Linked DNA regions of Undibacterium parvum. The protein of the gene in region 1 binds, or shares a complex with, the protein of each later gene. Links are inferred from orthologs where the notes say so. Each region holds a gene or a part of one and is shown on either strand. Other genes may lie near its edges.

The links.
Region 2: the proteins of tldD (region 1) and pmbA are in contact, whole or in part, in a solved structure (PDB 5NJ9), measured with the Escherichia coli proteins. The link is inferred for Undibacterium parvum from one-to-one orthologs.

The regions. Positions count from the first base shown.
Region 1 is NZ_CP034464.1:3,799,510-3,802,759, forward strand. The notes cover bases 253-3,171. They hold tldD (metalloprotease TldD), read left to right. Parts: upstream 253-941; coding sequence 942-2,402; downstream 2,403-3,171. Other genes in these bases: EJN92_RS16620 (carbon-nitrogen hydrolase family protein), read left to right, coding at 253-826; aroG (3-deoxy-7-phosphoheptulonate synthase AroG), read left to right, coding at 2,744-3,171. Also shown: more of EJN92_RS16620, read left to right, coding at 29-252; more of aroG, read left to right, coding at 3,172-3,250. UniProt on the Escherichia coli protein: Metalloprotease involved in CcdA degradation. Suppresses the inhibitory activity of the carbon storage regulator (CsrA).
Region 2 is NZ_CP034464.1:4,820,615-4,823,761, reverse strand. What follows is about bases 175-2,990. They hold pmbA (metalloprotease PmbA), read left to right. Parts: upstream 175-814; coding sequence 815-2,167; downstream 2,168-2,990. Other genes in these bases: EJN92_RS20980 (TRAP transporter substrate-binding protein), read left to right, coding at 2,509-2,990; yjgA (ribosome biogenesis factor YjgA), read right to left, coding at 175-732. Outside these bases: mog (molybdopterin adenylyltransferase), read right to left, coding at 1-143; more of yjgA, read right to left, coding at 136-174; more of EJN92_RS20980, read left to right, coding at 2,991-3,147.

The DNA.
Region 1 (3,250 bases):
AGTGGATGAATTTTTAGACAGGTGAACTATGCGAGTAGCAGCGATACAAATGGTTTCAACAGAAAGCCTGGCTCAGAATATGGTGACGGCCGCTTCCTTATTGCAAAAAGCGCGCGACACAGGAGCTCAATTATTACTACTGCCTGAATATTGGCCGCAAATGGGCTTGCAAGAGACCGATAAACTGACTATCGCCGAGCCTCTTGGTCACGGTGTGATTCAGGGTTTTTTGTCTGGCACGGCGCGCCGTTTGGGTGCTTGGATCATAGGCGGTACGCTTCCTTTGATCTCATCAGAAGAAAATAAGGTGCTCAATACCAGCTTGGTCTACAACCCTCAGGGGGAGGCGGTCGCGCACTATGACAAAATCCATCTGTTTGGATTTAGTAAAGGCAGCGAGTCGTATGAGGAGTCCAGAACCATCGTGGCTGGCGATGAGGTGGCTACTTTTGAGACTGATCTAGGCAAGGTTGGCCTGTCAATCTGCTACGATTTGCGCTTCCCGGAACTGTTTCGGCACATGGGTGTATGTACTTTGATCGTCGTACCTGCGGCTTTTACTCACACCACGGGACAGGCGCACTGGGAAATATTATTGCGCGCCCGAGCCATAGAAAACCAGTGTTACGTGTTGGCTGCGGCACAAGGTGGCTTGCATACCAATGGTCGACGCACATGGGGGCATAGTATGTTGATCGACCCCTGGGGTAAAATCGTCGATGTATTGTCCGATGGTGAGGGCGTCGTCAGCGGTGAGCTTGATATGGCTCTGTTGCAGGGGATACGCGAAAATCTACCGGCCTTAAAACACCGAAAACTTGTTTGATCCCTACGTGGCGGCCAGATGATCTACAATTCGAAGATACCGACATAAATTGAGGCTAATAATTTAGCTTTTGCGCCTCTTGCGCGATGTTCCGCCCCATTTCTATAGATAGCATATGAAACTATTTGACTCAAATCTGCAGCATCTCGCGATCGCCCGAGATATATTACTTACCCCATTTGGCTTGGACGAGGCTAAATTACAAAAAGCCTTGGGCTCGATGTTTACGCATAGGATTGATTATGCGGATCTGTATTTTCAGTTTACCAAAAATGAGGGTTGGAGTTTAGAAGAGGGCATAGTAAAAACCGGAAGTTTTTCGATAGATCAAGGGGTAGGCGTGCGCGCTATCTCTGGTGATAAAACTGCTTTTTCCTATTCTGATGAAATTTCTGAAATTGCCTTGCTGGAGGCCGCCAAAGCCACTCGCACCATCGCCCGTCAAGGCTCTGGCAAGGTAAAAGTAGCATCGCAAATGCAAGCACGTGCCAGTCAGGCGCTGTTTCTGAAAAACGATCCTTTAGCTTCACTTGATGCGACCGAAAAAGTGAGTTTGTTAGAGCGGCTGGAAAAAATAGCCAGAGCTAAAGATCCGCGTGTAGTGCAAGTCATGGCCGGTTTGGCGGGTGAGTATGACGTTATTCTGGTAGCTCGTAGCGACGGCATAATGGCGGCCGATATCCGCCCGCTGGTTCGGGTTTCCGTCACTGTCATTGTAGAGCAAGACGGTCGTCGTGAAATGGGTTCTAGCGGTGGCGGTGGACGCTACGACTACTCTTATTTTTCCGATGCTTTATTGGCGCAATATGCTGATGAGGCTGTGAAGTCGGCTTTAGTCAATCTCGATGCAAGGCCGGCACCGGCTGGTCCGATGACGGTGGTGCTAGGTTCCGGTTGGCCTGGCATTCTTTTACATGAAGCGATCGGTCATGGTCTGGAAGGCGATTTTAATCGTAAAGGATCAAGTACTTTTTCCGGACGCATCGGTGACCGCGTTGCCGCCAAAGGCGTTACTGTGGTGGATGATGGCACACTCGCTAATCGTCGCGGATCTCTGAATATCGACGATGAGGGCAATCCTACTCAATGCACCACCTTGATCGAGGACGGTATTTTGAAGGGCTATATTCAGGATACGATGAATGCCCGTCTGATGAAAATGCCGGTGACTGGCAATGCACGACGTGAATCTTTCGCCCATCTGCCTATGCCGCGTATGACCAATACCTATATGCTGGCGGGCGATAAAGATCCTCAGGAGATTTTGGCCTCGGTAAAAAATGGTCTTTACGCGGTTAATTTTGGCGGTGGTCAGGTCGATATCACGAATGGGAAATTCGTTTTCTCAGCCAGCGAAGCGTATATGATAGAAGACGGTAAAGTGACGTATCCGGTCAAAGGCGCGACCTTGATTGGCAATGGTCCGGACGTCTTGAATCGTGTCTCTATGATAGGTAACGATATGCGTCTCGATCCTGGTGTCGGTGTCTGCGGTAAGGAAGGACAGAGTGTGCCGGTAGGTGTGGGCCAACCTACCTTGCGTATTGACGGTTTGGTGGTTGGCGGAACCGCATAGCAACATTGGCAAGATCATGATTTTCGTCAGGAAACAGAATAAAATAAAACAAAAGCCTTGCCAAGCCACGTAAAATATTGTTATAGTCAATGCATCTGATTTGAAAAGTTCGCCATGACACACGCACGATTTTACTTTTATTTTTATTTTAGCTATTCCAACCCCAAGGCGGTGGAGAAGCGGTAAGTTCACGTAAAAGCAAGATCCGAACATATCAAATCTAAAAAATCCGCCAGCACTGGCGGATTTTTTTTTGCCTTATTAATTTAGATTTCAGTATTTATTTTTGTAAATTTTTATTCAACCTTAATCAAGAATTTTAACCATAAAGCGGGAAAAACATGCAACGCACCGACGATTTACGCATACGGGAAATGAAGGAACTGCTGCCGCCATCGCATCTGATACGCGAATTTGCCTGTTCTGAAAAGGCATCTGAAACGGCGTCCGGTGCCAGAACCGCGCTACACCGTATTTTGCATGCACAAGACGACAGGGTCATGGTGGTGATCGGACCTTGCTCGATACACGATACCAAGGCAGCCATGGAATATGCGCACAAACTGGTAGAGCAGCGTGAACGTTTTTCCGGTGAATTGGAAATCGTCATGCGTGTGTATTTTGAAAAACCACGCACTACCGTGGGTTGGAAGGGCTTGATCAATGATCCGTATATGGACAATAGCTTTCGCATCAATGACGGCTTAAGGATAGCGCGTGAATTGCTACTCAATATCAATGAGTTGGGTCTACCTGCCGGCACTGAGTACCTAGACGTGATCAGCCCGCAATACATTGCCGATCTGATTAGCTGGGGTGCCATCGGGGCCCGAACCACTGAATCGCAA
Region 2 (3,147 bases), 1.0 Mb from region 1 along the record:
AGGGCTGCACCAAACCATTCTTGCAAGGCTGGTAGCCCCATGTCCTGATAAACACCGGCTGAGGCCCGATCCGAGATCGAGACTAAGCCTATCCGTAGGGCACGCTCCGACTTGTCAGCGTTGCCGCTAGCAAGTTCACTCATCGTCTTCCTCGTCATCGCCTTCAGCATCATCAGCAGAGCCTGCTGTTTTTACTTTAGAAAGTTCTTTGAGTAATTGGAAGATTTCGCGATACGCTTTTGGCGGCTTGCTCTCGGCTTGCTCTTTGCGCGCATTACGTATCATGGTGCGTAATTGTTGCGCATCGATTTCCGGATATTCGGCCATCAATTCGGTCACTGCAGTATCGTTGGCTAATAATTTGTCGCGTTTGCGCTCTAAAGCATGCATGGCGGCAGTATCCGATTTGGATGCACCTTTCCAGCTGTCTATGGTTTTTTGTATGAGCGCCACTTCGGTCTCATCTAAAGTACGCATCTTTTTACCGACAAACTGCAATTGTCGGCGACGGCCTTCGTGATCCTTGATTTTTTGACATTCAAGGATGGCATCGCGCACATCTTCCGGCATAGGCACACGCTTTACGCGGTCGCGCGGCTGGTCGATTAGTTCTTGACCTAGCTTTTGCAGACCTGTCATTTCACGTTTTAACTGTGATTTTGAAGGGCGTTCGTACTCTTGTTCGAACTCGGTGGACTTGAAGCCACAGGAGCCTCGATTTGGATTTGGCATAATTGACTCGCCTTTATTCTATAAACTTATTGAAACGGCTGCTATGATACCCTTTTTATCTACGCAACTAAAGAAACCGCCCATGAGCAAACCAGTTTTTACCCATACTCAGGATCAGTTAAGGCAAATTGCACAAGATATGTTGCGTTTTGCACGTGAAAAAGGCGCAACTGACGCCGCTGTCGAAATTAGCGAAGGCGGAGGGCTTTCTGTCAGTGTGCGTAAAGGCCAGGTCGAGACGATAGAACAGAATCGCGATAAAGGCATAGGCGTGACCGTGTATATCGGACAAAAACGCGGCAATGCCAGCACTTCTGATTTTTCGCAAAAATCTTTATTGGACACGGTCGATGCCGCTTACAACATCGCGCGCTTTACCGCTGAAGACAATTGTTCCGACTTGCCTGATGCCGCTTTGCTGGAGATGCATCCGCAAGATTTACAATTATTTTATCCCTGGTTAGTGAGCGCCGAAGAGGCGATCGAGTTGGCTCGCCGTACCGAGGCCGCCGCTTACGCGGTCGATAAACGAGTGACCAATTGCGAAGGCGCTGGCGTGCATGCACAGCAATCGCACTTTGTTGCGGCCAATTCACGTGGCTTCATGGGTGGTTATCCATTTTCGCGCCATACCATTTCGGTTTCTCCTATCGCTGGCAAGGGCGCGCGCATGCAGCGTGACGATTGGTACAGCTCACAACGCAATGCTAAAAAACTGGCCCAGCCGGAAGCCATAGGACGCTATGCCGCCGAGCGCGCTCTGGCGCGCATGAATGCACGCAAGCTCGATACGCGTAAATGTGCGGTGCTGTTTGAAGCGCCTTTGGCAGCCGGATTGCTGGGTTCTTTCGTACAAGCGGTCTCTGGCGGTGCCTTGTATCGCAAATCTAGCTTCTTACTCGACTCATTAGGAACTCAGATTTTTCCTACGCACTTACAAGTAGTGGAAGACCCGCATATTCCCGGTGGCGTAGGATCCTCCCCGTTTGATGACGAAGGCGTCAAGACGCAGCGTCGCGATGTGGTCAAGGATGGTATTTTGCAGGGATACTTTTTGTCCTGTTACTCAGCGCGCAAATTGGGTATGCAAACCACAGGTAATGCCGGTGGTTCACATAACCTGACACTGAGTTCTACGCAAACCAAAAAAACGGATAACTTTAAGGCCATGTTAAAAAAGATGGGCACCGGACTGTTGGTGACCGAGTTGATGGGGCAGGGCGTCAATTATGTGACTGGCGATTATTCACGCGGTGCATCCGGTTTTTGGGTCGAGAACGGCGTGATTCAATATCCGGTAGAAGAGATCACCATCGCCGGTGATATGCGTCAAATGTTCCAGCAAATCGTCGCGATAGGTGCTGATACCCTGATTCGCGGCACCAAGCAAACCGGCTCTATTCTGATAGAGAATATGACTGTTGCCGGTAGTTAAGTCGTTTTTGTCGTAATGCTGGATACGTAGAAATACTTAAATTTAAGCGAGGCTAGGATTTATCTGAAGATGAATCCTAGCCTTTGTTTTTTATAAGTGCTTGATTTTTATGGAATTTAAAATATACACGCTGTTAAATACGCTGGAAATACATACTGCAATCAATGTTTATGTTGCAATGCAATATAAACATTGATTGCGAGCTTGATACTCTGCCCATAGAATGGATTTCGCTTGCATAGTAAGTAAGACTTAATTAGCTTCAATTAGTCTTAATTTATGCACATTGCAGGCGAACCCCGAACCGAAGAAATCGGAAATATCCTTATATTGGAGACAGCATGGAACGTCGTTCCTTTCTAAAAAAAGCAGCAGTAAGCGCCTCTGTAGGTGCCGCCAGTGTGGCAGTTGCAACGCCGGCCTTGGCAGAAACCCCTACGCTTAATTGGCGTTTGGCATCAAGTTTTCCTAAAAGCTTGGATACTATTTACGGTGCGGCTGAGGTGTTTTGCAACCGCGTTAAAGAACTGACCGAAGGTAAATTTAATATTCGCCCTTTTGCTGGTGGCGAAATCGTGCCAGGCCCAGCGGTGCTCGATGCGGTCAAAGACGGCACGGTAGAGATGGGACATACCGCTTCCTACTACTTCTTTGGTAAAGATGCGACCTTCGCATTTGATACCGCGATGCCATTTGGCCTGACATCACGTCAGCAAACAGCGTGGATGTTGCATGGCAATGGTATGAAGCTGATGCGTGAATTCTTTGCTGAATACAATGTGGTGAACTTCTTGGGCGGAAATACCGGCACTCAAATGGGTGGCTGGTTTCGCAAAGAAATCAAAACGGTAGAAGATCTGAAAGGTCTGAAATTTCGCGTCGGTGGTTTTGCCGGTAAGGTCATGACCAAGTTGGGTACCGTACCTCAGCAAATTCCAGGTAGTGATATCTACACCGCGCTAGAAAAAGGCACGATAGAC